One region of the Marinobacter sp. OP 3.4 genome, then DNA from elsewhere that is predicted to be linked to it. Evidence: predicted binding sites of a transcription regulator. Region 1 holds the regulator's gene; each other region holds the start of a gene.
What was found. Region 1 encodes FliA, which starts transcription of late flagellar genes. Its sites were predicted from a motif close to CTAAAGTTTNNNNNNNNNNNGCCGNTAA; they were not measured.
Positions count from the first base shown of each region.

Region 2: the regulator FliA is predicted to act here: its motif matches at 5,779-5,806, upstream of RO069_RS16815 (methyl-accepting chemotaxis protein).
Region 3: the regulator FliA is predicted to act here: its motif matches at 5,412-5,439, upstream of RO069_RS03950 (methyl-accepting chemotaxis protein).
Region 4: the regulator FliA is predicted to act here: its motif matches at 2,942-2,969, upstream of RO069_RS18445 (methyl-accepting chemotaxis protein).

Region 1 is NZ_JAVVLT010000014.1:63,248-70,758, reverse strand. It holds gene flhA (flagellar biosynthesis protein FlhA) at 1-1,301, shown strand, start outside; gene flhF (flagellar biosynthesis protein FlhF) at 1,327-2,655, shown strand; gene RO069_RS02190 (MinD/ParA family protein) at 2,742-3,560, shown strand; gene RO069_RS02185 (RNA polymerase sigma factor FliA) at 3,592-4,341, shown strand; gene cheY (chemotaxis response regulator CheY) at 4,555-4,938, shown strand; gene RO069_RS02175 (protein phosphatase CheZ) at 4,988-5,770, shown strand; gene RO069_RS02170 (chemotaxis protein CheA) at 5,784-7,511, shown strand, end outside.
Region 2 is NZ_JAVVLT010000102.1:12,400-19,910, reverse strand. It holds gene senB (selenoneine biosynthesis selenosugar synthase SenB) at 1-336, shown strand, start outside; gene selD (selenide, water dikinase SelD) at 320-2,590, opposite strand; gene RO069_RS16830 (helix-hairpin-helix domain-containing protein) at 2,587-3,306, opposite strand; gene RO069_RS16825 (hypothetical protein) at 3,443-3,853, opposite strand; gene RO069_RS16820 (bifunctional GNAT family N-acetyltransferase/carbon-nitrogen hydrolase family protein) at 4,102-5,655, opposite strand; gene RO069_RS16815 (methyl-accepting chemotaxis protein) at 5,853-7,511, shown strand, end outside.
Region 3 is NZ_JAVVLT010000024.1:10,991-18,501, reverse strand. It holds gene RO069_RS03960 (HAMP domain-containing methyl-accepting chemotaxis protein) at 11-1,873, shown strand; gene RO069_RS03955 (sodium-dependent transporter) at 2,135-3,508, opposite strand; gene RO069_RS03950 (methyl-accepting chemotaxis protein) at 3,744-5,276, opposite strand; gene RO069_RS03945 (EamA family transporter) at 5,518-6,390, opposite strand; gene RO069_RS03940 (DUF1415 domain-containing protein) at 6,475-7,026, shown strand; gene modA (molybdate ABC transporter substrate-binding protein) at 7,108-7,511, shown strand, end outside.
Region 4 is NZ_JAVVLT010000109.1:16,976-24,486, forward strand. It holds gene RO069_RS18440 (efflux RND transporter permease subunit) at 1-1,452, opposite strand, end outside; gene RO069_RS18445 (methyl-accepting chemotaxis protein) at 1,575-2,795, opposite strand; gene RO069_RS18450 (CPBP family intramembrane glutamic endopeptidase) at 3,101-3,847, shown strand; gene RO069_RS18455 (ArsR/SmtB family transcription factor) at 3,898-4,242, opposite strand; gene RO069_RS18460 (MFS transporter) at 4,282-5,571, shown strand; gene RO069_RS18465 (alpha/beta hydrolase family protein) at 5,537-7,378, opposite strand.

The sequences.
Region 1 (7,511 bases):
CCACCATCCTGATCATCCTGGGTCTGATTCCCGGCATGCCCCATGTGGCCTTTCTTGGGCTGGGTCTGCTGGCGGCGGGAGCCGCGTACTGGATATGGAAGCAGCAGCATCAGACCGTGGAAGAGGAGGGTGGTAGCTGGCCCGCCACCAGGCGTGACACCGGTGGCCGACCGGCTCCCACTGGTGGCTCGGGTGGTGCTGCTGAACAAGCCGACCAGGGCCTGCCGGCACCGCCGGAAACCCGGGAACTGGGTTGGGACGATGTGGCCACGGTGGACGTTGTCGGACTGGAAGTGGGCTACCGGCTGATTCCGCTGGTGGACAAATCCCAGGGTGGTCAGTTGCTCAGTCGCATCAAGGGGGTCCGCAAGAAGCTATCCCAGGATCTTGGCTTCCTGATGCCATCGGTGCATATCCGCGACAATCTGGACCTGATGCCGAATGTCTATCGCATCACCCTGATGGGGGTGACCATTGCCGAGGCGGAGATCCATCCGGAACGGGAACTGGCCATCGATCCCGGCCAGGTGTTCGGCAAGGTGGAAGGGATTGCCGGCAAGGATCCGGCCTTTGGCCTGGACGCCATCTGGATCGAGTCGGACCAGAAGGACAATGCCCAGACCCTCGGTTATACCGTGGTGGACGCCAGCACCGTGGTGGCCACCCACCTCAACCAGATCCTGCAGAGCCACGCCCATGAGTTGCTGGGCCATGAGGAAGTGCAGAAGTGGCTGGACCAGTTGGAGAAGATCTCGCCCAAGCTGTCCGAGGAACTGGTGCCCACCACCGTGTCCATCTCCATCCTGCTGAAGGTGTTGCAGAGCCTGTTGCAGGAAGAAGTGCCGATCCGCGACATGCGTTCCATTGCCGAGGCCATTGTCAACGTCCATCCCAAGAGCCAGGACCCGAAGGTGCTGACCACGGCGGCCCGACAGGCCCTGCGCCGGATGATCGTGCAGAGCATCTGTGGCAACGACAAGGAGATACCGGTGATCACCCTGGACCCGGAACTGGAACAGTTATTGCTGAAGAGTCAGCAACAGAGTCAACAATCCGGCGGTGGTGACGACATCGGCCTGGTACTGGAACCGGGCATGGTGGAGAAGCTCCAGCGATCATTGCAGGAAAGCGCCCAGCGGCAGGAAATGATGGGCAAGCCCGCGATCCTGCTGGTGTCGGCCCCGCTGAGACCGGTACTGGCGAAGTTTGCCAGCTACGGGGTGGATCGCCTGCACGTACTGTCGTACCAGGAAGTGCCGGACAACAAGCAGATTACCATTGTGGCGTCGGTCGGCCAGTAACGGCCCACTTGGGAGGTAGAGTCAGATGAAGGTCAAACGGTTCTTTGCGGCAACCATGTCCACGGCCCTGAAGCAGGTCCGGGAGGCCATGGGCGACGACGCGGTGATCCTGTCCAGCCGCCGGGTTGACGGCGGCGTGGAGATTGTCACCGCCCTGGACTATGACGAAAACATGGCACGCCAGAAGCTGGGTGAGGTGGCCGCCGAGGCCACCAGCGGTGGCCGGCTGGCGGAACTGCAGGCGGAACAGCATCGCCGTCTGCAGGAAGAACTTGACCGCTCCCGCCACCGAATCCGGGAATTGCGCAGCCGGGGTAATGGTTACGAGCCACGCCGGGGCGGGGAATCCCTGGACCTCCGCCTGGATGCCGACGATCTGCCACCGGTGCCGGAAACCCGTCAGGAATCCGATGCCGGTGCCACGACCCCGGAGTCCTCCGGTGAACTGGCGGACATGCGGCGGGAACTGGATTCCCTGCGGGCAATGATCAGCGAACGGGCGCCGGCCAACCAGGCCGAAGAGGCCCCCGTAAAAGGCACCGATGAGGCGCTGGATGCGGTCCGCATGCGTCTGGGAGAGCGTCTGGAGGAGTTTGGTCTGAGCTCCCAGCTGGCGGCCAGTCTGGCGCGGCAAGGTGGTCGCGGCAAGTTGGAAGACAACTGGAAACGCGCCCTCAGGACGCTGGCGGCCGGCCTGAAAACCGGTGACGGCGAATGGGCGGGCCGGGGCGGCATCTACGCCCTGGTAGGCCCCACCGGCTCCGGCAAGACCACCACCATCGGCAAGATTGCGGCGCAGTACGTGCTGGAGCATGGTGCCGATTCCCTGGCCCTGGTCACCACGGATCGTTATCGGGTAGCCGCCCACGAGCAGCTGTTCGTGTTCGGGCGCATCCTCAATGTGCCGGTGCGGGTCGTGGACGACACCCACAGCCTGGACGCGGTACTGGACGAGCTGGAGGGGCGCCACCTGGTGCTGATCGACACCGCCGGCCTGTCCGGCGCCGATCCCGGCTGCCAGGAGCAGTTGCAGGAACTGGCGCAAAGCCGCCACCCGGTACGCTCACATCTGGTGGTACCCGCCACCAGCCAGCCCCGGATCATGAAATCCATGTGGCATTGCTATAAGATGGCGAATCTTGCGGGTTGTATCATGACCAAGCTGGATGAGGCCCTGACCCTGGGCGAAGTGCTCGGGTTCGCCCTGGAGACGGCTTTGCCGGTGGCCTGGGTGACGGACGGCCAGAAGATCCCCCAGGACCTGCACCCGGCCAACGCCGCATCGCTGGTTCGCCTGGGTGTTGAACGCTTGCGTGATGCCCGGAAACAGCAGACCATGGCGGAAGGTGCCTGACCGCCTTCACCCGGTACTGGCCGGTGTGGTTTCAGGCATGACAGGATACTGAACGACAAAAATCTTGGCGGGACACTAAGACCTCTATGAGCAGACCACATCCGGTTCAGGTTATTGCAGTCACCGGTGGCAAGGGTGGCGTTGGCAAAAGCAACGTCTCGGTGAACCTCGGCATTGCGCTGTCGCAAATGGGTAGGCGCGTCATCCTGCTGGATGCGGACCTGGGGTTGGCCAATATCGATGTCCTGCTGGGAATCACCGCCAACCATAACCTGTCCGATGTGCTGGCCGGTGAGTGCGATCTCCGTGATGTGCTGGTCAATGGCCCCGGTGGCATCAAGATTGTTCCCGCCTCCTCGGGCACCCAGAGAATGACCCAGCTGTCGCCCATGGAGCATGCCGGCCTGATCAATGCATTCAGCGAACTGAGTGATCAGGTGGATGTGCTGATCATCGACACCGCTGCCGGTATCTCCGAAAGTGTGGTCAGTTTCCTGCGCGCGTCCCAGGAACTGCTGCTGGTGGTGTGTGACGAGCCAACCTCCATCACCGATGCCTATGCCCTGATGAAACTGATGAACCGGGACTATGGCGTTAATCGTTTCCGCATCCTGGCCAATCAGGTCCGTAACGAGCAGGAAGGCAAACACCTGTTCGGCAAACTGACCCGGGTTACCGAGCGCTTCCTGGATGTTGCACTACAATACGTAGGCATGGTTCCTTACGATGAGGCGGTGCGCAAGGCGGTCCAGAGGCAGCGGGCGGTGCTTGATGCCTACCCCAGGGCGAAGGCCTCGCTGGCCATCAAGGCCCTGGCCGAGCAGGTGGACAGCTGGCCGCTACCATCGTCCCCCCGGGGGCATCTGGAGTTCTTCGTGGAGCGACTGGTAAGCACCAACGCCTGATCCAATCCTGATGTATGGGTTAACCGGATACATGACATTGGCCAGAAGTCTCGGAATCTACCATCAGACCGGCCGGCGGAATGCCCACCACCTGGTGGAGCAGCATGCGCCGCTGGTCAAGAAAATCGCCCTGCACCTCATGGCCCGGCTGCCGGATTCGGTGCAACTGGAAGACCTGATGCAGGCGGGAATGGTGGGGTTGCTGGAAGCCGCCGCGAAGTACCAGTCGGACCGGGGCGCTTCCTTTGAAACCTACGCCGGTATCCGTATTCGTGGTGCCATCGTTGATGAGATTCGCAAGGGGGACTGGGTGCCGCGCTCGGTTCACCGCAATGCCCGCCGCGTGTCCGCCGCCATCAAGGCGGTGGAGGGTCGTGAGGGTCGGGAAGCCCAGGATCACGAAGTGGCGGAGGAACTCGGCATGACCCTGCCGGAGTACCACGCCTGCCTCAGTGACACCAACTCCGGTCGACTTTTTTCCCTGGATGAACTCAATGAATCCGGGGAGCTGCCGATACAGGAACAGGAGGCTTCGGACAATCCCTTGGATGACGTGTCGGGCGCCGCCTTCCGTCATAGCCTGGCGGGGGCCATCGAGGCGCTGCCGGAGCGGGAGAAGCTGGTGCTCAGCCTCTACTACCAGGAAGAGCTGAACCTGAAGGAAATCGGCGCCGTGCTCGGGGTGAGCGAGAGCCGGGTCAGCCAGATCCACAGCCAGGCCGCCCTGAGATTACGGGGACGACTGTCCGAATGGCAGGCGTCCGATGCCGGCACACTCTGATTCCCGGAGCGGTGAAGAGTGCGCCGGAGCGACAGGAATCCAGCACGCCCTGCCGGGCGATAACACATTGAAACGGTAAGCGACGCCAGGGCTGCTAGAATAACGCCAACCGCCCAGTAACCGGCGGAAGCGGAACAGCCTGATCAAACGTTGCCCGGGCCCAAACTGCCAGGCCCAGGTCACTATTCCGGCGACGACCAACTGGAGGTCCCATTGGACAAGAACATGAAGATTCTCATTGTGGACGACTTCTCCACAATGCGACGGATTATCAAGAACCTGCTGCGTGATCTCGGGTTTACCAATACCGATGAGGCGGACGACGGCAACACCGCGCTGCCCATGCTTCGTTCCGGCAAGTATGACTTTCTGGTCACCGACTGGAACATGCCGGGCATGTCTGGTTTTGACCTGCTCAAGGAGGTCCGTGCCGACGAACAGATCAAGGACCTGCCAATCCTGATGGTCACTGCGGAAGCCAAGCGCGACCAGATCGTGGCGGCGGCCCAGGCCGGGGTTAACGGCTACGTGGTCAAGCCATTCACGGCCGCCGTACTCAAGGAGAAGATCGAGAAGATCTTCGAGCGTATTGAGTGAAGCGTCGGGTGCGCTTTGAAACCAGAACCGACAGTCCGGATGTGCTCCCATGAGCGAAGATAAACACAGTGGCCCAGACCTTGACCCGGAAATCACCAGCCAACTCAAGGAGCAGGCCAACGAGTTGGTGAAACAGGTCAACGCCGGTGACTACGCCAGGGCCATGACCCTGATCAATGAGCTGAGTGAAGTAAGGGACCAGAGCCTTTACCGGGAAGTTGGTCGCCTGACCCGCAGCCTTCACGAGGCCATCCGCAATTTCCAGATCCAGCCCCAGAACGCCGAACAGCAGGAAGCCCTGTCGAAGATGGGCGACGCGTCGGACCGGCTCCAGTATGTGGTGGAAATGACCAGCAACGCCGCCAACAGGACCATGGACCTGGTGGAAGTGGCCATGCCCCGGGCCAATGCCATGTGCGAGGAGGCCAGATCCCTGCGTGATGACTGGCAACGCCTGCGCCGACGGGAAATGGAAAAGGACGAATTCCGCGAGCTCTACGGTCGTATAGACCGCTTCTTCGAGAGCCTGTCGAACGACGCCGAAGAAATGTACAGGGATCTCTCGGAGATCCTGCTGGCCCAGGATTTCCAGGACCTGACCGGGCAGGTTATCCAGAAGGTGACCTCGCTGGTTAAGGATGTGGAGGAGAACCTGCTGAGCCTGGTGGTCATGGCAAGCCATGTGGACCAGCTCACCGGAACCGTCCATGAATTGAAGGAAAAGGAAGCCTCCATCAAGGGGGAAGGCCCCCAGATGCGCGCCGCAGAGCGGTCTGACGTGGTGTCCGGACAGGACGACGTTGACGACCTGCTGTCCAGTCTCGGCTTTTAATTGAGGTGAATGCATGGCATTAGATGCAGACGAAGAGATTCTCCAGGATTTCCTGATCGAGGCTGGCGAAATACTCGAACAGCTATCGGAGCAGTTGGTGGACCTGGAGCAGAACCCGGATGACAGTGATCTGCTCAATGCCATCTTCCGTGGCTTCCATACCGTCAAGGGCGGTGCCGGATTCCTGCAGCTGGACGCACTGGTCAACTGCTGCCACTCCGCCGAAAACGTCTTCGACACCCTGCGGAACCACAAGCGTACGGTGACCTCGGAGCTGATGGACGTGGTGCTGGAAACCCTGGACTACGTCAATACCATGTTTGACCAGGTGCGGAATCGCGACGAGCCGACTCCCGCGCCCCAGTCGCTGATCGATACCCTGGATGAATACGCGTTGCCCGAGGGGCAGGCACCGGCGAAGGCGTCCGCGACCAAAGCGGACCAACAGCCGGCGGAGCCGGATTCAGATCAGGGCGCATCGGATAGTGGCGACCAGGGGGATATTACCGACGAGGAGTTCGAGCAGCTTCTCGATGCCCTCGACGACGGCAAGCAGGCCGACAGCACATCCTCGTCGGAGCAGGGCGCCGCCGATACCGGCAGCCAGGATGGCGATGATATCAGCGATGATGAGTTCGAGGCCCTGCTGGACCAGCTCCATGGCAAGGGGCGGTTCTCCGGCGAGGTGGCCTCGTCGGAGATTGAAGACCCGGATCAGGGCGAGGAAGACACCGCGAAGGCGGATGACCAGCCTGCCGGTAATGACGGCAAGGCCTCCGGCGACAGTGACCTGATTACCGACGACGAGTTCGAGCGGCTGCTGGACGATCTGCATGGCAAGGGCAAGAGTCCGGCAGCCACCGAAAAGGAGGCTGGGGGCGACAAGCCGGCATCGACATCCGGGGCCGGCAAGGCGGAACCGAAACCACCGGAATCCGGGAAATCCGGCTCGAAAGCCCCTGAACCCGCACCGAAGAAACCGGAACAGCCGGCCAAGGCGCCGGCGGCTGGCGGCAAGGCCGACGACGGCAAATCACCAGCCCCGGCCCGGGAAAACCAGGCCCCCGCCGAAACCTCGGTGAGGGTGGATACCAAGCGCCTGGACGACATCATGAACATGGTGGGCGAACTGGTGCTGGTGCGTAACCGCCTGCAGCGCCTCGGCAACGAGAGCGAAGACAGTGAGATGCACAAGGCCGTGTCCAACCTCGATGTGGTCACCACCGACCTGCAGTCCGCGGTCATGGCCACCCGGATGCAGCCCATCAAGAAGGTGTTCGGCCGGTTCCCCCGCGTGGTGCGGGACCTGGCCCGGAGCCTGAAGAAGGAAATTCGCCTGGTCATGCACGGCGAGGACACGGACCTGGACAAGAACCTGGTGGAGGCCCTGGCCGATCCGCTGGTGCACCTGGTGCGTAACTCCGTGGACCATGGCATCGAAGCGCCGGATGTGCGGGAGAAGGCGGGCAAGCCCCGTCAGGGCACCGTCAACCTGTCGGCGGAGCAGGAAGGCGATCATATCCTCCTGTCCATCGAGGACGATGGCGGCGGCATGGATCCGGACAAGCTGCGGCAGAAGGCGGTGGACAAGGGCATCTACGACCAGGATGCCGCCGACCGCCTGACCGAGAGCGAATGCTACAACCTGATCTTCGCCGCCGGCTTCTCCACCAAGGACCAGATTTCCGACGTGTCCGGCCGTGGCGTGGGCATGGACGTGGTGAAGACCAAGATCAGCCAG
Region 2 (7,511 bases), on a different contig from region 1:
ACCCGGCACCTGATGGCCAGCAGCCGGGCCATGGTCATCAGTTCCATCATGGAGGGCGGAGCCAATGTGGTGTCCGAGGCGTGCCGTGCCGGCTTGCCGGTACTGGCTTCCGACATTCCCGGCAACCGGGGCCTGCTGGGGGAGCAGTACCCGGGCCTCTATCACGTAAGGGACGAGACCGCCCTGGCGCAGTTGCTGGCCAGGGCGGAGAACGACGCCGATTGGCTTGCGAGCCTGGCGGCCATTACCGAGGGCCTGGCGGAGGATTTCACGCCCCGGCGGGAACAGGCGGCCCTGGAGGAGGCCATCTCCCGGGCGATCAGTCCCTCAGGGTAATGGGTTCGATGGCGTCACCCTGGGCCGTTACCTCGCCGATAATGGCGGTCAGGGGATAACCCAGGGACCGCAGTTCCTCCACGCAGGCCTCGGCCCGGTCGGCGGGCACGCTGGCCAGCAGGCCGCCGGCGGTCTGGGGGTCAAAGATCAGCGGGTAGCGGGGATGGTCCACCCAGCGGGCCTGGTCCCTGATACCCCGGCGCAGGCGGATGTTGGCCGGTTGCAGGGAACTGAGAATGCCCTCGGCGGCGGTTTCCTCGGCACCGGGCAGTACCGGGATCGCGGACAGGTCCAGTACCGCATCCACTTCCGACGGGCGGGTCATCTCCACCAGGTGGCCCAGCAGGCCAAAGCCGGTGACATCGGTGCAGGCCCTGGAGCCGTAACGGAGCAGGCAGCGGGCCCCCTCCTGGTTGGACTGCATCATCGAGGCCAGGGCGGTGTCGATCCAGCGCCCCCGGGCCGCCAGTCGGGCATGGGCGGCGAACAGGGTGCCGGTGCCGATGGCCTTGGTGAGGATCAGCTTGTCGCCGGGCTTCAGCCCGCCCTTGCTCATCACCTGATCCGGATCGATCAGGCCGTTCACCGCGAACCCCAGGGCCAGTTCCTTGCCCTCGCCGGTGTGGCCACCCACCAGGGCGCAACCGGCTTCGTTGAGCACTTCCACCGCCCCGGACATCATCTGGAACACCACGTCTTCCACCTTGGACTCGATGCCGTAGGGCACCGTGGCCACGGCGGTGGCACTCTGGGCCTCGGCGCCCATGGCGAACACATCCCCCAGGCTGTGGTTGGCGGCCACCCGACCGAACACGTAGGGGTCGTCGATAAAGGCGCGGAAGAAGTCCACCGTGTGCACCACGGCCTTGCCCGGGGGGACGGTCAGCACGGCGGCATCGTCCGGGGCATGGAGTCCCACCAGGATATCGTCCCGCTCGATGGGGCGTAGCTCCCCCAGGGCCCGGGACAGCACGGTGCTGCCCACCTTGGCGCCGCAGCCACCGCATCGCATCGCCACTGCCGAGATGGCCTGGGAGGCTTCCTCGGGGTTCTGGGCGGCGGCGGTGTCGGGCAGGGCGGAGGATTCCTCCATGGCCGGCAGTTCATTGAATTTCTTCATGAACCGTCGGTCGATCCAGTCCTTCCAGCGCCACACCAGGCGCCCCTGCATGAAGCGGTCGCCCTTTGAGGCGATGGCGTACTTGTCCCCGGTGCTGATCAGCGCCAGCCAGGTTTTCTGTGGAGTGAACGGCCTGGGTTTCCTGCCGATGGCGGCGCGGCGGAGGTTGTCCGCCAGGGGCGGCCCCTGGCGCACGGCGAACACGCCGGCCTTCTCACGGGGATGGTCCACCACATTGGCAATGTCCCCGGCGGCGAAGATGTCGTCGTCGGTTTCGGTCTGCAGGGTGGCCCGGCAGCGGATAAAGCCACCGTCGTCCAGGGCCAGACCCGTATCCCGCAGCCATTCCGGACCCCCGGCCCGGGTCACCCAGAGTACTTCGTCCAGGTCGAAGCTATGGCCGTTATCGGTACGCAGGTGTCCCGCCTCGACGGCGGTCACGGCACTGCCCAGGTGGGTGTGTACATGCCGTTGCTGTAGGGTCCGGGCAAACGCCTGTCGCACCTTTTCGTTATGGGTGGGTAGCAGTTCGCCGGCCTGGTCGAACAGGTGGAAGGAGAGTTGGTCCGGATCCTTGCCCCGGGCCTGGTATTCATGGCGCAGGCGGTGCTGCATGGCCAGGGTCAGTTCGACCCCGCCAGCGCCAGCGCCAACCACGCCAATGGCCATGGGGCCCTCGTGGGTTTCGGCCCGCTCCAGCAATGACAGCCAGCGCTGGTTGAAGCCATTGATGGGTTTGACCGGGACGGCGTGGTCTCCGGCGCCGGGCACCTCGCCCACCTGCGGTGTGGAGCCGATATTGATGGACAGCAGGTCGTAGGGCACCGCCGGGCGTCCACGGCAGATGATCCGCTTGTTGGCGCGGTCGATGCCGATGGCCTCGTCGCGGTAGAAGCGGGCCCCGGCGAATTCCGCCAGGTTGCTCAGGTCGATGTGGCATTCATCGTAGCTGTAGTGGCCAGCCACATAACCTGGCAGCATGCCGGAGTAGGGGGTGTGCGTGTCGCGACAGATCAGTGTCAGGCGAACCCCCGGCACTGGTTTCATCGCAAAACGCTTGAGGACTCCAACGTGGCTGTGGCCACCACCAATCAATACGATGTCACGCAGTACCAGTTGTTCAGTTTCCTTCATCCGATCAGTTTCTTCGCTTCGTCGGGCCAGTTGCTGAAGCCTTTCATGCTGGAGAACTGGTTCAGTTTCTCCTGCTCGGCTTCGGTGGGATTGGCAATCTGGTTAATGGAGGTGATGCCGGCACCCTGCAGCTTGCGGGCGGTGACCGGGCCGATGCCCTTGATGCGGGTCAGGTCAGACAGGTCGTTGCCCTTGGCGGCCGCCTTCGTGGCGGCGCCGGTCTTGCGGGCGCTGGCACTGGTGTTGGTGGCAGCTTTCCTGGCGCCGGATTTCGCCTTGGTGGCGGTCTTCTTTCCGGCCTTGCTTGCCGTCTTGGCCGTGGTCTTGCCCGCTGATTTCGCGGTCTTGGCCGTTTTCCTGGTTTCCTGCTCCAGGGACTTGGTGACTGCCTCCTGGCCCCGCTTGGCTTCGCGCTGGGCAATGCCGAGGCGGTCCATTACCGAGTCCTGGATCTTCTGGAACTCTTCCATCCGACGGTCCAGCTCATCGTGGAAACGCTTCATTTCGCGCTCACGGAGCTCGTCGATTTCCTTCATCAGCTTGCGAACCGGCTCCTGGATCTGGTTCTGGAGCGAATCGAGCTGTTTGAAGGCGTCGTCCACCAGTCGTTCGATCTGCCCGGAGGTCTTTTCGAACTCTTTGTTGACCTTCTTGACGATCTTGTCGACGTTCGGGCGTTTGTTGTCGGTCTTACTGCTCTTGCTGGTCTTGGCCATGGTACCGCTCCCTGTTCACGGGTTGTGACGAGCTAACGGATCGTCCGTTAAGGAAGCCGGCCGGATAACCGGCCGACGGAATTTGTGACAGTGGTGGCCCCGAACGGGCTCCGGCCCGGGAAAGAGCAGGAGGGGTTCAGGCGGTTGCGCCCAGGCTGGGATTTTCGCGGCGGGAAAGCAGGGACTTCTTGCGGTCAAGTACGTCGCGAATGCGCTCGAACTGCTCCGAACGCTCAGCCTTCGGTCGGTAGTCACTTGCAATAAAATCAATATGATAAAAGAAATTGCTACAGTACTTTCTTCGCTCGGTGATCAGCCCTGTCAGACCGTTTGCCTGGATGTTCTCGAATGGCATGTCCATTTCCAGGTCCAGTCCGAGGGTTTCGCCCGGTTCGAACACCTTATCGGTTTTCAATACGCAACCGAACTGATTCAGATCAAACAGACTGGCTTCTACCAGTTCCTTGCGGAATAGCCCCTTCTTCAGGGTAAACCGCGCCACCAGGTCCGGCAGGGGGGTGTGGTAAGCATTGTCTGACATTGGCATGGTTGATTTCCCTGGGCGGCGCAGACCGCCAACAACATTTTTTATACTCGACGCGTCAGGGAGCCTTTGAATGGAGCCTGACGGATGACGTTCAGGACCTATTCAGGGACTCCCCGGATATTATGGTTGTGGTTCCCAGTGCCTAAACTTTAGTCACCGGAAACCGGTTTGGCAACAGTTTCAGTGTCGTAGCGAGTGCACTTAATGTGCGTTGCCGCCCGTTTCACGATAAAGGATGAGGCGCGGTCTCAGCTATCATCCTCTACGATATCATGATCCTTGTCGTTCGTGTGCAGGGTGTATAAATCCGTACGCCGATCCTTGAGGTTGGTCACCGAGCCTTCGTTACGTACCAGCTTGAGTTTTTCCAGGTCGAGGTCGGAGAACATGATCATCTCGGTATTGGGGGTGGTTTCCGCCATCACCGCGTCGTGGGGGAAGGCGAAATCCGACGGCGAGAACACCGATGACTGGGCGTACTGCACGTCCAGGTTCTCCACCTTGGGCAGGTTGCCGACACTGCCGGTGATCACCACGTAGCACTCATTCTCGATGGCCCGGGCCTGGGCGCAGTGACGAACCCGCAGGTAGCCGTTCTTGGTGTCGGTCCAGAATGGCACACAGATGATGTCCACCTCCTCGGCGGCGGCCATGCGGCCCAGTTCCGGGAACTCGATGTCGTAGCAGATCATGATGGCGATGCGGCCGGCGTCGGTGTCGAACACCTCGAACCGGTTACCCCCCTCGATGACCCAGTCCCGGCGTTCGTGGGGGGTGATGTGGATCTTCCGCTGCTCGTCCACCCGGCCGTCGCGATGGCACAGGTAGGACACGTTGTACACCCGGTCGTCCTCGATCAGGGGCATGGAGCCGGTCACAATGTTGATGTTGTAACTCACCGCCATGTCGGACATTTCATCACGGAACTGTTCGGTGAAGCCGGCCAGGAAACGGATCGCCCGGGTCTGGTCCATCTGGTCGGTGAGCCCCATCAGCGGCGCGTTGAAGAACTCGGGGAAGATGGCGATATCGCTCTTGTAGTCAGACAGGGCATCGACGAAGTACTCCACCTGCGTCAGCACCTCCTCCACAGAGGTGAATTCCCGCATCTGCCACTGGACCGCCCCCATGCGCACCTGGGTCTTGCGGGTATTGAGCACCGTGGAGGGCGGGGTGTAGAGGATGTTGTTCCACTCGAGGAGTGTGGCGTAACCCAATGATTTTTCGTCCTCCGGAAGGTACTTGTGCATCAACCGGGTGACCTGGAAGTCGTTGGATAGCTGGAAGGTCAGGATGGGGTCGTAGATCTCCTTGCGATCCACCCGCTGGATGTACTCCGCCGGCGTGTACTGCCCGGCATACTTGTGATAGTTGGGAATACGGCCACCGGCCAGGATCGCCCGCAGGTTCTTGGACCGGCAGAGCTCCTTGCGGGCCTCATAAAGACGCCGGCCCAGGCGGTAGCCCCGGTAGTCCGGGTGGATGAACACATCCAGGCCGTAGAGGGAGTCGCCATTGGCGTTGTGCCAGATCTTCTCGTTGCGCAGGATCAGGTCGTCGTAGGTGTGGGGGTTGCTGAAGCGCTCGTACTTCACGCACACCGTCAGCGCCACGGCCACCAGTTCACCGCTGTCCTCAATGCAGATCTGGCCATCCGGAAACTGGTCGACCAGTGCCTTGATCGTATCCCGGGGCCAGGCACCGCCGATGTCGTCGTAGACCCGGTCCATCAACACCTTGAGTTGTTCGTAATCCTGGTCCTCAAGGTTGCGCAGGCTCAGGTGCAGTTCTTCATGTGCCATGGCGATGGTGGCTCCTGTTCGATAGGGGGTGTTCAAGACTCATTGTAGACACTGACTGACATCGACGGTGTCGTCGATACCCGCATCAGAGGACCTGAAAGCCGTGATGGTATCAGAAGTTTGCTAAAGACTCCGTCCCCGTGGCCGACATGCATTCCAGTAACGCCTTCCAGCCCATTCATCACGGGAGAACGCCAGTGAACCTGTCCTTTGGCCAGAAACTGCTGATCGCATTCGGTATTCTGCTTGTCCTGGTGGTCGGCAGCTATGCCGTCACCGGCGACTACCGGCTAACCGCCACCACCAGCCGCTACGTGGAGTCCATGGCGGAGGATACGGCCAGCCAGGCTACGGCGAGCATCGCGGAGTGGCTGAACACCCGCCTGAGGATGACCGAAGGCGTTGCCGGGGCGCTGGCGTCGGCGGAGAATGACGAACAGGCGAGGGCCATCCTGCAGTCCGCCAATGTCGGTGGCGGCTTCAACAATGTCTATGTGGGGCGCACCGATGGCAAGATGCTGATGCCCAACCGTGAGGCGCAACAGACCCTGCCTGATGGCTACGATCCCCGTACTCGCCCCTGGTACAAGCTGGCCCAGGAGCTGGGCCGGGCCTCCATCACCCAGCCCTACAAGGATGCCTCGTCGGGGCAGATGATCCTGTCGACCCTGGCACCCGTGACCTCCGGGGAGTACCGGGGCGTGGCCGGGGCAGACATCACCCTGGATGTGGTGGACGAGCTGCTGGGTAGTGTCAACCTGGCGGATACCGGTTATGTCGCGCTGGTCGGTGGTGATGGCACGGTGCTCTACCATCCGGACAATAAGCTGGTGGGGGAGCCCATTGCCGGGTTCCTGGGGCAGGAGCCACAGTTCGGTGGTGACGCCCGTACCGTGGTCATCGGGGATACTCCATGGCGGGTGAGCTTCCACGAGATTGAGCAGGCCCGTGGCGTGAACTGGCACCTGGCCATGTTCGCCAATGAGGACCTGGTGAACGCGCCGGTCCGCAAGGCCCGGACCACGGGTCTGATCATCCTGGTGGTCGGCCTGGTGGTTGCCCTGATCCTGCTGCACCTGGGTATCCGCGTGCTGATGCGCCCGGTGCATCGCCTGAACAATGCCATGGCGGACATCGCCAGTGGCGAGGCGGACCTGACCCGCCGACTGGATGTGGAGACCAAGGACGAGTTTGGGCGCCTGGCGGGCAGCTTCAACGAGTTCGTTACCAACATCCAGGGCGTTGTCCGGGACGCCCAGCGCGGCGCCGGCGAACTGCATGAGTCGGTGGCGGCCCTGCGCCAGACCGCCAGCACCAGCCGCAGCAGTGTCGAGGGCCAGCAGCAGGAGGTGGACATGATTGCCACGGCGATCAATGAGATGTCCGCCGCCGCCTCGGAAATCGCCCGCAATGCCCAGCAGACCGCCGATGCCGCCCAGACCGCCGATTCCGACGCGCGGGAGACGCTGGGCACGGTGTCCCAGTCCCGTGACGCGGTGGAGCGACTGGCGGAGGAAATCGGCAGTGCCGCCCAGGTGATCGAGCGCCTGGGCCGGGATGTGGATGAGATCACCACGGTACTGGAGGTGATCCAGGGCGTGGCCGAGCAGACCAACCTGCTGGCCCTGAATGCCGCCATCGAAGCGGCCAGGGCCGGCGAGGCGGGCCGGGGCTTTGCGGTGGTAGCCGATGAGGTCCGTAACCTGGCCCAGCGTACCCAGAAGAGTACCGGCGAGGTGGGTGCCGTGATCGAGCGGCTCCAGGCCGGGGCCAGCGAGGCGGTGCGGGTGATGGAGGCTTCAACGGAAGTGTCCTCGGAGAGCACGGCGAAGGCCCAGCATGCCATGGACGCCCTG
Region 3 (7,511 bases), on a different contig from region 1:
GGAGCCTGAAATGCACCCTCTGCAAAAGCTTTCCAATATCACTCTGTCCCTTGGCATGAAGCTGGGCCTGGGATTCGCCGTACTGATCCTGCTGACCATCGTGGTGGGTGCCACCGGCTATTTCTCCCTGACCAATTTTGGCGGTCGTGCCAGCATTGTGGCCGATGCCTCCTCGATTGAAGCCAGCCTGCTCGAGGCCCGCCAGAACGAGAAAAACTTCCTGCTACGGGGAGAGCCGGACTATGTGGATGCGGCGATAGCCAGCACCCAGCAGGCCAGTGACCTCGCCGGTGCCCTCGAACCCAGGCTGGTGGAGCCGGAAGACGACGCCCGCGTCGCCCGTATTCAGGAAGGGGTGACCGAGTATGGCCAGCAATTGCAGGACCTGGTCGAGGTCCGGGCCTTGCGGAGCGAGAAACTGGAAGCGCTGGAAATGGCCGTGCGGGGTGTCACCAGTGGTTTTGCCTCCGAGGACAGCCTCTATGCCACCAACGCGGCCATCCAGCAGATGCGCCGCAATGAAGGCAACTTCCTGGTGGAAAACAATCAGGAGGCGGTGGAACAGTTCCGCTCGGCCGCTGACCGTGCTGTCCGTACCCTTGAGTCCTCCTTCCTCGACAAGGAGGTCAAGAACGCGCTGAAGGACCTGCTGGATCGCTACGTGGGGGTGTTTGGTGACGTAGTGGAAGCGGAGAACCAGACCCAGCAGCTACAGCAACGGATGGTCGACACCGCACGCGGTATTCTGGACACAGCGGTGGAGTTGCAGGAAACCCAGCGGCAGAAGATGGTCAATGAGCAGAAGACCGCCGCGACGATCATCGGCGTTGTGGTCCTGGTGATTGTGATCCTGGGCGTGGTCCTGGCGTGGCTGCTGACCCGTAGTATCACCCGTCCCATCCATCAGGCCGTGACCCTGGCCAGACGGGTGGCGGACGGTGACCTGCAGGAGACCGTTACCAGCAACCGGGGGGATGAGCTCGGGCAGTTGCTGTCGGCCCTGGGCGCCATGGTGACCAGCCTGCGGGAGCTGGTCCGTCACATCAACACCAGCGCCACCAATATCGCCTCCTCCGCCGAAGAGCTGTCGACGGTGACCGCCGAGACCAGCCAGGGAGTCACCCAGCAGCGGGACCAGACCGACCAGGTGGCTACCGCCATGAATGAAATGGTGGCGACGGTGAACGACGTCGCCAAGAGCGCCGAGGAAGCCTTTGGTGCCGCCAACACCGCCAATGAGAAGGCGGCGGCCGGGGAATCCGCCGTGGAGGAAACCCTGTCCTATGTGAGCGAACTCAATGGTCAGGTGGAACAGGTGATGGAGCGCCTGCGTGGTCTGCAGAAAGACAGCGAGAACATCGGCACGGTACTGGACGTGATCAAGTCGGTGGCCGAGCAGACCAACCTGCTGGCGCTGAATGCCGCCATTGAGGCAGCCCGGGCCGGCGAGCAGGGGCGTGGCTTTGCGGTGGTGGCCGATGAGGTTCGTTCCCTGGCCCAGCGCACCCAGAGCTCCGCCTCGGAGATCGAGACGCTGATTTCCAACCTGGTCTCCAGCACCGAGAACTCGGTTTCCACCATGGAGCGGGGCACTACGCTGGCCGGGCAGACCCTGGACAGCGCCCGTACCACCGGCGAGACCATCCGTGAGATTGCCCAGGCGGTGGGCAACATCAGCCAGTACAACAGTCAGATCGCCACCGCTGCCGAGCAGCAGACGTCCGTGGCCGAAGACATCAACCAGAACGTCACCCAGATTCGCGATGTCAGTGATCAGTCCGCCACGGCGGCGGAGCAGATCTCCAGCTCCAGCAATGAGCTGGCGCGGCTGGGTGAAGACCTTAGCAGTCAGGTCGCCCGTTTCCGGCTGTAACACCCGGCAACAATGAAAAAGCCGTGGGCCTGAAAGGGCTCACGGCTTTTTTATGGAAGGAACCCCAGAACCACCAGGCCCACGCAAAAGGGACGTCGCCGAACCCGTTGGCCCAGGAAGCTCCGAGAACCACCCAGGCATGTTTGGGCGGTGCAAAACGCCGAAGGCCGGGTGCCCCTTCCGACACGAGAACCCTGTTCTCTGACTGTGTCGGAAGGGGCACCCGGCCTCCGGCTTTCTGGTTTTGTGCTGGTCGCTTTTTTACATCAGGTTGTAGATGAACACCGCCAGTACAGCAATGGGCGTCACAAACCGCAGCAGGTTACGCCATACGGCAAACAGCCCGTCGGACATGGCCATATCCGCCTGCAGGGATTCCTTCGCCACGCACCAGCCCACGAACAGGGCCGTCAGCAGACCGGACAGCGGCAGCATGATGTTGGCGGTGAAGAAGTCCAGCAGGTCCAGGATCGCGGTCTGCTCGAAACGCTCGAACATGCCCAGCAGGTAGACATCGGACCAGACGTTCAACGACAGGATCGAGGCAACACCGAGCAGCCAGCAGGCAACACCCGCCAGGATCGCCGCCGAGGTGCGGGTGATCGCCATTTTCTCCTCCACCCACTCGGTGACCGGCTCCAGCAGCGAAATACCGGACGTCCAGGCGGCAAACAGCAGCAGCACGAAGAAGACGGTGGCGAACACCACACCCAGGGGCATCTGGCCGAAGGCCAGCGGCAGGGTGACGAAGATCAGGCCCGGGCCCTGGCCCGCTTCCAGGCCGTTGGCGAACACGAACGGGAAGATCGCCAGGCCAGCCAGCAGCGCCACCAGGGTATCCATGATGCCCACGCCCACGGCCGCCCGGCCGATGGAGACATCCTTACCCAGATAGGAACCGTAGGCCATCATGATGGCCATGCCCAGACTCATGGTGAAGAAGGCCTGCCCCAGTGCCTGAAGCGCGGCATCCCAAGTCAGTTTGCTGAAGTCCGGAGTGAACAGGAAGTCCAGTGCCTGGCCGAAATGCCCGGTGGTGGTGGCGTAGCCCACGACCAGTAGCAACAGCACGAACAGGGCCGGCATCAGGATCTTCGCCGCGCGTTCGAGACCGCCTTTCAGGCCCCGGGAGACCACGAAGACCACCAGCGCCATGAACACTGTGTGCCAGAACAGCAGGATGCCGGGGCTCGCGAGCAGAGCACTGAAGATGCTGCCGACGGCGTCTGCGTCCTGGCCAACGAAATCACCCATGCCGGAATGCAGGACATAGGAGGCGGACCAGCCACCGATGACCGAGTAGAACGACAGGATCATGAACGCCGCCAGCACACCAATGATGGCGGATACCCGCCAGGCGGGGTTGCTGAGGTTGCGCTCGGCCACGATCCGCATGCTCGCCACCGGGTTGCGGCCACCGTTACGGCCCACGAACACTTCCGCCATCATGATGGGAACGCCAATCACGGCGATACAGGCGAGATAGACGATCACGAAGGCACCGCCGCCGTTTTCGCCGGTCATGTAGGGGAACTTCCAGATATTGCCCAGGCCCACGGCGGAGCCCGCGGCGGCCAGGATAAAGGCCATACGGGACGACCAGTTGCCCCGACCGGCCATAGCTTTTTCAGACATAGTTAAACCCTGTACTGGTACAGTTGTCATTGGGAGTGGAATAAGAGAATAGCTGGTCGTGGTGTTCCCTGCCGGAAACCAGCAATTGGCGGCGGATTGTGCCAGTGTCAGGCGGCTGATGCCACCTTGGCCGCACAGAAAGTGTGCAACGGCGGGTCAGGTACTGTACCGGCACAGCAGCCGGAATTGGTCCGCTGTGCCGGCAATTTCAGGAAATAATCGTCACATCAGGGGATTACTGGCGACTGACAAATCGCGCCACCAGATCGTTAAGGCCCCGGGCCTGCTGGCTGATTTCCTCGCTGGCCTGGCGGGCGCCGTCGGCCTTTTCGGTACTGGTATCCGCCAGGCCGGAGATGCGCACAACCTGCTGGTTGATTTCCTCCGACACCTGGCTCTGCTCCTCGAAAGCCGCCGACATGCTGACAAAGCTGTCGGACATCTCCTGGATGGTGTGCACGATGTCCTTCAGCGCGGCCTCCGTTTCCTGCACCTTGGTCAGGCCGTGCTGGCCGATCTCCTCGCCGTCCCGCGTGGCCTGGACAGCCTGGTCCACCTGGGAACGGAAGCTGTCGATCACCTCATGGATCGACACCGTGGACTGGCGTGTACGCTGCGCCAGGGAGCGGACCTCATCCGCCACCACGGCAAAGCCACGCCCCTGCTCACCGGCCCTTGCCGCTTCGATGGCGGCGTTCAGGGCCAGCAGGTTGGTCTGGTCGGCAATTTCGGAAATCAGTCGCGCCGCTTCGCCGATCTTTTCGGTGGACTCCCCGAGACGGGTGACGGTCTCGCCGACCGTCGTGCCCTGGGCCACCAGGTGCTCGATGGACTGCAAGGCCTCGGCACTGAGGCGGCCCCCGTTCCGCGCCAGCTCGCTGGCCTGGGACGCCCCTTCGGCATTGCGGCTAACGCTGTCGGTCACCTCCTGGATGGAGGCGCTCATTTCGTTCATGGCGGAGGCGGTCTGCTCCGTCTCCTGCCGCTGGTCCTCAATGGCCCGGGCACCCTCGGCGATCATCTCCAGCCCTTCCCGGGCCGTCCGGGACAGCACTTCGGAGCTGTCCTCGATCCGCGTCAGGGCCGTCCGGATACGGGCTTCCTCGCTCAACAGTACCATGCCCAGTTCGGCAAACAGCCCGGTTTCACTGGTATAGGTCTTCGCCACCAGCGGGTCATGGAACGCATCCGGACGCAGATCAACCAATGCCCGTAACCTGCGGGTGATGGAGGTGGCCTGCAGCCCGCATCCCACCAGGAAGCCCGCAACCACCAGCGCTACCGCTGGCCAGAACGTATCCAGGGACACCGCCACCAGGCTGGCAACCAGCGGGATCAGCATCGGCCAGCCGGACCGGATCACCGACTTCAGACGGGTACTGGTACCGAAGGCGCCCCGCCCCGCGGACAGTCGGCGATAGAGCTGTCCCGCCCGTTCGACCTGTTCACGGGTCGGCTCCACCCGGACCGATTCATAACCGGTGACCTTGCCGTTCTCCAGAATCGGGGTGACATAGGCACTGACCCAGTAGTGGTCACCATTCCTGCAACGGTTCTTGACCACGCCCATCCACGGCTTGCCGGCGCCGATGGTGTCCCACATCAGCTTGAACACACTCTGGGGCATGTCCGGGTGCCGGATGATGTTGTGTGCCTGGCCGATCAGTTCGTCGCGGCTGAAGCCGCTGATCTCGGCAAAGTCGTCGTTGCAGTAGGTGATCACGCCCTTGAGCGTGGTTGTAGTGATCAGCCGGCTGCCCGGCTTCATTCTGGCTTCTCGTTGGGTAACGGGGCCGTTATTGCGCATAGTCAGTATGATTCCATGGCGATGGACAAGGGTAGTGAGTGTCCCGCAGGACACCAGGCTTCCATCGGGCACCACCACAGCCCGCTGGTTTCACGGGTATCGGCGCCGAATACACTCACTTTAGTCAATAAATGCGTTAGCTAACAAAAAGAAACGGTAAGCAACAAAAGGAATCGAACAGTCCGGCCCCCGGGGTGCCCGGTCAGGCGGTGGCCTGCAGGTGCGCCCGGGGGTGGAAACGGGCATTAAGCCACAGTGACAGGGCGATCACCCCGCCGCCGATGACCAGCCGCAGCAGGTCGGCCTCCCGGTTCCAGATCAGCAGGTTGACCACCAGGCCAGCGGGCACCAGGACGTTGTTCATCACCGCCAGGGTGCCGGCGTCCACCAGGCATGCCCCCCGGTTCCACAGGTACAGGCCCAGGCCGGAAGCCGCCAGCCCCAGCCAGGCCAGCACGCCCCACTGCAGGCCGGTGGACGGCAGCCTGGCAGGGTCGCCAAAGATCAGGAACGACGGCAGGGCAATGGTCAGCGCCCCCAGGAAGAAGTAGCCGAAGGTCCGCCAGGCGGGCACCGGCAGCGGGTAGGCACGCATCAGGTGCTTGTACCCCACCTGACCGGCGGCAAAGGTCAGGTTGGCCATTTGCAGCAGCAGGAAGCCGGTCAGATAATCCTGGCTGAGCCCGTCGTAGCGGATGATACCGGCGCCCAGGGTGGCCACCGCCGCCGCCAGCAGCGCCACCGGGGAGAACCGGCGATACAGCGCGTCGTCCACCAGGGTCACATACAGCGGCGTGAAGACCGTGAACAGCAACACCTCGGGCACGGTCAGATAGGCAAAGGAGCGGTAAAGACAGAGATAGGTAATACCGAACTGCAACGCACCGGTAACCATGATGCCCAGCTTCAGGCGCCCGGGAACTCCGGCCCAACGGGTCACCGGCAGGAACAGCAGCGCCGCCAGGAGTACCCGGCTGAGTACCGCAAAATCACTGTCCACGTGCCCGGCCAGGAACTCGCCAATCAGACTGAAGGAAAATGCCCAGAGAACCGTTACCAGAATCAGCAGTGCCATCGATATCCATCCACCCTTTTTGCGACCGGGCACTGTATCATAGCTGGCTAATGAAATGACCTGACTGTCAGGACCCCGGAGCCCATGAACCCACAAAAGGTTGTCCAGGCCACCCGACGCTGGGTGCAGGACGTGGTAATCGACCTCAACCTGTGTCCCTTTGCCCGTCGCGAACTGGTGAATGACCGTATTCGCTTTTCGGTAAGCGAAGCGGACACCGAGGATTCACTGCTGGCCGACCTTCAGCGGGAACTGCTGCTACTGACCGATGACGACAGCATTGAGACCACCCTGCTGGTGCACCCCGCCGTGCTCCAGGATTTCCATGACTACAACGACTTCCTGGCGGTGACGGACGGCCTGATCCAGGCACTCGACCTGGAAGGTATCTTCCAGATCGCCAGCTTCCACCCCCAGTACCAGTTCGCCGATACGAACGCCGATGCGGCCGAGAACTACACCAACCGCTCACCCTACCCCATGCTGCACCTGCTGCGGGAAGCCAGCCTGGAGCGGGCCATCGACGCCTACCCGGACACCGACGCCATTCCCGAGCGCAATATCCAGCGTGTGACCGCCCTGGGCCGCCCCGCCATGGCGGCACTATTAGCCGGCTGCCAGCAAGGCGATCAATGAGCGGACAGGGATAGTTGGCGTCAGGTTTTACACCGGTTTGAAATGGGCTAATCTGGCGATTCAATGGAGACCTCCTTTGCCATGCGAATCTTTCTGACCGCCAGCCTGCTGGCACTACTGCTGACGACCCCCGCCCACGCCCTGACCGTTGCCGCCGCCTCCAGCCTGCGGCTGGCCATGCCGGAGTTGACCCATGCCTTTGAGCAACAGTACCCGGACGCCTCCGTCAGGGTGGTGTTCGGCGCCTCCGGAAAACTGGCCACCCAGGTACTCAACGGCGCCCCCTACGATATCTTTCTGTCCGCCGACACCGGTTACCCGGAACGCCTCGCTGGCATGGACGCCTCCGCCACCGATCCGCAGGTCTATGCCGTGGGGCGGCTGGTGCTGTGGCACCATGACCCGCAGCGTGGAGCCCTGACACCCCCGGACCTGGCCGGTGACGATATCCGGCGGATTGCCATCGCCCAGCCCCGCCATGCGCC
Region 4 (7,511 bases), on a different contig from region 1:
CAGCATGCCCTGGTGGATCTCCGTGTCGGACTTGAAGTAGTCGATAAAGCTGTTTTCCACTGACAGCCGGGCCATGCCGGCCACGCAAAGCACTGCCAGCACCAGGGAGCCGATGAGCACGGTGCCTCCGAAGCGCTCGGTGACACGGGCGAAAGCATCGGTCACCGGCAGGCTGCCGGGGGCGAGCTGGCGGGGTGTTGGTTCCGGTAGCAGGGATACCAGCACCGGAAACACCAGGAAGCTGATGGCAAAGGCCAGGGCCAGCCCCAGGGTCATCATCCAGCCGAAGTCGATCACCGGGCGTATGCCGCTGAAGGTGAGTGAGCCGAAGGCCACCATGGTAGTCAGGGCCATGTAGAAGCAGGGCTTGACCATGGCCGTCAGGGTGTCCCGCAGGTGCTGTTTCTGGTCCTGGTCCGGGTTCTCCTGCTGGTACTCCCGGTAGCGCACCATCAGGTGGATGGTCAGCGACAGGGTCATGATCAGCAGCAGCGACACGAAGTTGGAGGAAATTACCGTCACCGGCCACTGCATCCAGCCCAGGTAGCCGGACACCAGCCAGACCGTAAAGCCACAGCAGAGGATGGGCACCACCACCCACTGCCAGCGGCGGAAGATCACCACCAGGGTCAGCAGCAGGAATATCAGCACGCCAACGCCAAAGGTGGACAGGTCGTTCTGGATGAAACGGATCATGTCCGAGGCGATCATGGGCACGCCACCCAGGTGGATCTCCGCCTGGTCCCGGTAGTTGTCCAGGATGGTGCGGACATCGGCAATGGTTTGCGCCCGCTCCGCCTCCAGCCGTTCCAGCAGGGCGGTGAAGTCATCCGACACCCGCTCCAGTTCCCGGGCCTGTTCCCCGTCCAGCTTTCCGGCCCGCTCCAGGTCCCGCAGTTCGTTGCGTCGGAACAGCAGGTCGAAGTACTCATCCGGGGTGGGCAGGTTTACCTGTATGGCGGTGGTGCTGGCATCCTCGCTGATCAGCATGTTGGGGTAGAGGGGATTGGACAGCAGCGATTTCCGCGCCCGGTCCAGGGGCACATCATTCTCGTCCAGGGTCAGGATTTCCGATTCCACCGTGTCCAGGGTGAGCTCGGGGCTGTGCAGCAGGGGCACGTTGAGGATGCTGTTGGTGGAGCCCACCGGCTCCAGAGCCGCCAGGTCATTGCGCAGGTGGCGCAGGGTGTCGATGGCGTCCCGGGAAAACAGGTCGCCATGGGGCGTGTAGGTCACCACCAGGAAGTCGTCCGAGGCACCGAAACGCTGGTTGATGGTGCGGTAGTCCTCCAGGGCGCTGTCGTTTTCCAGTACCAGGGACTCGGCGGAGGCATCCAGGCGGAACTGGTGCAGTTTCAGGCTGGCCACCAGCAGCACCAGGGCAAACAGTGCCAGGGTGATCCAGGGGTGCGTCAGTACGAGCCGGTCATAGAACCGATAGAGGGAACGCATGAGGCAGGCAGACTCCATTGCAATAAGGACACGCGAAGTCTGCCACAGTGATCACAAAATTGTGAAAAATCCCGTTAAATTAACCGGCTTCCGTTACCGACAGAACGCCCGGAAATCACCCGCTACTGGACGCTGACCTGGCGGGATACCTGCTCCAGGGAGTCAATCAACTGCTTGAGGCGCCGGCTCATCTCGGCACTGGCGGCCAGTTCCCGGACCATGGTCTCGGTGGTCTCGCGGATGGCCTGGACGTCCGCCTGCACCGCGTCCGTGCCGGCGGTCTGCTCGGCGGACACACTGGCGATTTCCGCGTTGGTGTGGTTGATGCGACCTACCATGCCCTTGATGTCCTCCAGGGCCTGGCGGCCCTCCATGGCCTCGCTGACACAACGTGTGGCGTCCGTGGAACTGGTGGTCATCTGGTCCACGGCGGCTTCCATGGCCTGTAGCAGACGGTCGATGGTGCCCTGGATCTGGTCGGTGGAATCCTGCACCCGCTGGGCCAGCTTGCGCACCTCATCCGCCACCACGGCAAAGCCTCGCCCCTGCTCGCCGGCCCGCGCGGCCTCGATGGCCGCGTTCAGGGCCAGCAGGTTGGTCTGCTCGGCAATGCCCTTGATCTCGGTGACCGCCTGGCGGATCTCCTGGCTGTTGTTGGCCAGGGCCTGGACCGAAGTGGCGGACCGGTCGATGGCCCCGGACAGGGTCTCGATGGATTCGGCGCTGCGGGCCACCCGGGCGCTGCCATCCACCGCCGCCTGGTTGGCTTCGTGGGACAGGGTGTTGGCGATGCCCGCCTGCTCGGCAATGCCGGAGAAACTCTGCAGCATGGCTTCCACCACCTGGGCGGAGCGTTCGGCACCCTGTTGCTGCCGGGTCAGCTCATCGCGGCGGCGTTCAGCGGCGGCAGTGAGTTCCTTCACCTCGCCATGCAGCCGGCTGATGGCTTCCAGCATGCCGCTGACCACATTGCCGGTGCGCTGCTGCATGGCGTTGAAGGCTTCCGCCATCTCGCCGATCTCGTCGGTGGAATCCACCAGCGCCCGCTCGCTGAGGTTGCCGGACATCTGCACGGATACCATGGTCTTCTTCAGGCGGTGGACGTGCCGCTCAATGAACGAGATCAGCAGTTGCGAGCCGGCCATCTCCAGCAGCATCAGCAACGCCACGATACCCGCATAGGCCGGGGCGGTTTCCATGAAGACGTCCCTGAATGTCTGCTCTGTCAGGGTGGCGGTGTTGTACATGGCATAGAGCACCAGCAGGCACATCACTGCGAAAACCACAATGTTCAGCAGCCAGAACTTGTATTTGAGACGGGCGTTTTTCAGCAGAGTCAGCATGTTCAACCTGTTGTCGGGTGATGTCCGCCCGTCGTATCGGGCGACCCTGGTAACGGGGTAGCGGATAACCATAGCAGCAAACGATAAAAGCCTGATTGCCCTGGATCAGATAAGGCATCAGGTTTCACAAAGTCTTACAAAAAAGCTAGTCGGCCGGGTCAGGGAAAAATTGAGGGTGATCAGTGAAATATAGTGGAAGGCAGCGGGCAGGCGCCCCTGTCTCTTATACACATCTGACGGGCAATTGCCCGGGGTCGCTGTCGTTGCGTCGTGAATCGGCGGGCATTGCGGATAGCATTTTCTCTATGTCTTCGGCCCCGGGCGTCACCCCGGGGGAGCCATATCTCTTCACGCGGTCGTACAACCAGCCCTGGCGCGCGCTTCTCGTGGCCGCCGGCGGGTTCGGGGCTGCGGCTCTTCTCCTCCTCGTCGTCGACGCGACCGGGCCCATGTGGGCGGGGATGCCCGCCTGGCTTGCCGCGGTCGCGTCGATCTTCGCCGCGAACGGGCCGCTCGTTATCGCCGTCGTGGTGGCCGCCGCGTTCACGTCGATCGTGGGCTTTGCGCGGGCCACCGGCATCCGGTTCTGGGTCTGGACCGACCTCTTATATGGCCTCTTCGTCGCGATCGTCGCGCGTGCGGTCGTCGAACTCTTCGCACCGACGCTCGGCGGGTTCGGCGGGCCCCTCGGGGGAGCGCTGTCGAGCGATGCGACGCTCGCGCTCGCAGTCGCCGCGTCGGCCGCGGTGATCATCTCGCCGATCGTGGAGGAGCTGTACTTCCGCGGACTGATGGTGCGCGCGCTGCTCGATGCGCTCGCCGACGCCGGCCGGATCGGCGCGTCGATCGTTGCGGTCACGACCTCGACCGCGGCGTTCGTGCTGCTGCACGTGGTGGCCGCCGGGTCGCTCGTGCCCGTCGGGCTCATCATCGGGTCGCTCGTGGTCGGCGTCGGGTGCGGGGTGTTGACCGTCGTGACCGGGCGGCTGTGGGCGGCGATCGCCGCGCACGTGCTCTACAACGCTTCGGGGTTGGCGCTGCTGCTCTGGTAGGGGCGTTTCGGCTCGCTGCGCTCGCTCAACGACCGGCCGCGATGGCCCCGTCAGCCGCGATGGTGCCGCGGGTCGTCGTCGACGGTGTGCTCGGCCTGGAACACCGCCTCGGTCACGAGTCGGCGCACATGCTCGTCGATCAGGCTGTAGAACATCGTCGTGCCCTCGCGCCGTGCGCGCACCAGGCGCCCAAGGCGCATCTTGGCCAGGTGCTGCGAGACGACTGTCGGAGACTTGCCGACGACCTCCGCGAGCTGGGTCACCGAGCGTTCGCCCTCCTGGAGCGCGAGGATGACGCGGATGCGCGTGGGGTCGGACAGGAGCCGGAAGATCTCGGCGGCGACATCCACATACCCGTCCTGCGGATCGACGGTCGTGCCGGGGTCGTGGCTCACACCTTCAGTGTGCCATCCACCATGACTTAGTATCTTCGCATGCGTGCAGGTATCGGAAGTGTGCTCGGCAATCGGACGTATCGCCTGCTCTTCGGCGCGCAGGCGATCGCGCTCGTCGGCACCGGTCTTCTCACCGTCGCCCTCGGCCTCCTCGCGTTCGAGCTCGTCGGGGCCGCCGCGGGGGCGGTGCTCGGAACCGCGCTCACGATCAAGATGGTGGCGTACGTCGGCGTCGCGCCGGTCATCGCCGCGCTCGTTCATCGTCTGCCGGCGAAAGCGGTTCTCGTCGGAGCCGACCTCGTGCGCCTCGCGATGGCGACGTCGCTGCCCTTCGTCACCGAGGTCTGGCAGATCTACGCACTGATCTTCCTGCTGCAGGCCGCGTCAGCGACCTTCACGCCGACGTTCCAGTCGCTGATCCCCTCGGTGCTTCCCGCACCCGACGACTACACGCGCGCGCTGTCGCTCTCGAGGATCGCCTACGACCTCGAGGCGATCCTCAGCCCGGTGCTCGCCGCGGCGCTGCTTGTTATCGTGCCGTTCTCAGCACTGTTCGCAGGAACAGCGTTCGGATTCGCGGGGTCGGCGGTGCTCGTTCTCCTCGCTGCCGTGCCGCGGGTCGTCTCGACGGAGTCATCCACGTTCTGGCAGCGACTCGCGGGAGGTGCGCGGATCTTTCTGCGCACGCCGTCGCTGCGCTTCGTACTCGTCGCGAATGTCGTCGTCGCGACGGGCGTCGCGCTCGTGCTGGTGAACACCGTCGTGCTCGTGAAGGAACGTGCGGGAGCGGATGACGCCGCCGTCGCGGTCGCCCTCGCGGTGTTCGGCGCCGGGTCGGTGGCGGCGGCGCTCGCCGTGCCGCGGGCGGTGGCGCGGTGGTCGGTGCCGGCCGTCATGCAGGGGGGTGCCGTCGTCGTCTCGGGCGGCCTGGCGGGAGCGTGCGTGGCGGCGCTGGCTCCGGCGGGAAGCGGCGCTGCGTGGTGGGGGATGCTCGCGGCGTGGCTGGTGCTCGGGGCGGGGACGTCGATGATCGCGACGCCGACGGGCCGTCTTCTTGCCGAGGCCGCGAGCGCGGAGAACCGATCGCTGGTGTTCGCCGCACAGTTCGCGCTGTCGCATGCGTGCTATCTGGTGACCTATCCGATCGCGGGATGGGTCGGGGCGGGAAGCGTCGCGGTGTCCGCGGCGGTGCTCGGCGGGCTGGCGGCGGGAGCCACGGTTGCGCTGCTCCTCATCAGCAGCTCGGGCCCGACGCCGAAGCGCCAGGCCCGAGTCGCCGAAGTGGAAACAGGTGTCAGACGAACACGAGCGAGTTCGACACCGAGATGAGGGTGACGACCGCTGCGTTGATGAAGCCTCCGATGTACGGGTTGTTCGTCGCACGGTAGATCTTCCGGCTGATCACCGCCGCCACGGCGAGGATCAGGATGACGGGGAACAGCCAGATGCTGAAGATGCCCCCGAATCCGGGGATCGTCTCGCCGGTGATGAAGAACGTCGTGTACTGCAGGACGACGAGGATGATCGGCCCGAGGGCGTTGAACACCGCCAGCACGAGGGTGTTCAGCCATTCCTTGCCCGCCAGCGTGAAGCGGTTGAACCCGTTGATCGCCACCGAGTTCGCGAAGAAGTACACCAGGAACAGCGGCAGCACGAGCAGCGCGAACCAGATCTTCTCGGGGGTGAACACCTTCACCGCGACCACCCACAGGCGGAAGTCGGTGGTGAAGAAGTAGTCCAGCACGAAGACGATGAGGAACGCGGCCACGACCGTGACGAGCGCCAGGCCAATGCCCTGGAAGAACCGGCCCCATCCGGGGAGCACGCCCGACGCGCGCAGGTCTTGGCCGCTCTCGCGCCCGAACACCAGGTACGACACCACCATGATGACGATGGCCGCGAGGCCGTTGATCGCCGCCCAGATCCCGATGAACCACGGCACACCGGGGGCGATGAGGTTCGTGACGCCGAACGCGATGCCGCCCGCCCAGGGTGCCTGGCTCAGCAGCACGTAGCTGATCGCCGAGACGCCGACCGAGAGCGCGAGACCGCCCCAGAACCATGCGAGGCCCTTGCGGGTCGGCGCGGCAGCGGGCACGGGCTCGCCCACGCGGAGCCGGGCGAACGCGGGCACCGCGAGCATCGCGCGCGTGAAGGCGACGAGGAAGACACCGAAGCCGATCAGCCCGATCGTGGTGAAGATCTCCTTGATCTGCCAGATCTGGTTGCTCGCCGGGATCGGGTTGGGAGCACCCAGCGACTCTTCGAAGAAGTCGACCAGGTGGCCGACCGCAGCGCTCGAGATCGTCGACCACGGGTGCGTCTGCGGCAGCGAGTAGATGACGCGCATCGCCTCGTCGCCGTCGACGTTCTCGGTGTAGACCTCGAAGCCCTCGCGCTGATCGGCGTCGGCGGGATCGGCACCGAACGACAGGAACGACTGCGCGTTCGGGGTGGAGAGGAACTCGCGCGGCGGGGTCAGGGCGTTGCCCTCGGCGTCGTAGCTGCGGAAGAAGAACTCGTCGTACTGCGCCTGCACGATCCCGGTGTCGCGAGAGCCGTAGACGTTCGTGTACGCGCCCTCCTCATCGGTGTACACCGCGTCGTTGTCGACCAGCAGCACCGAGGCGATGAGCGGGGTGTCGGCCTCGTTGTCGAGGGCGACGGAGAAGTTCGCGGCGCGGGCGCCGTTGGAGTGCCCTGAGACGCCGATGCGCTCGGTGTCGACGTAGGGCAGGTCGGCGAGGAGCTTCACCGTGTCGTACATTCCGGTGCCGCCGACCGCTTCTTCACCCGCCGGCAGCGGGTCGGAGTCGCCGTGGCCGTACATGTCGATCGAGACGACGACGTACCCGCGACGCGCGAGCTCGACGTAGTTCGCCGTCTGCATCTCGCGGTTGTTCCACCAGCCGTGGCTGACGACGATCGCGGGGCGCGGGTCGTCGGCCGACGCCGCCACCGGCTTGAACAGCAGCGCGTTCATCTCGCGGCCCGAGGCCGCCTCCCACTGCATGTCTTTGACCTCGACGCTGCCGCCGGCGGTCTGCACCAGCGACGCCCCTACCGCAGATACGAGCATGAGAACGAGCGAGAACACCAGCCAGAAGCTGTTGCGCCGCAGAAGTCGTTGCCTCATTGAATCCTGAACTCCCTTGTCGGATCCCTGGAACCGTTTCCAGAGCCGTCGAGAACCCTATCCATCCGCTGGGAGCGTGAAAGCACATTCCGGATCATCTGCACGAATGTGCACAAATGTGCGTTCTCCGCAC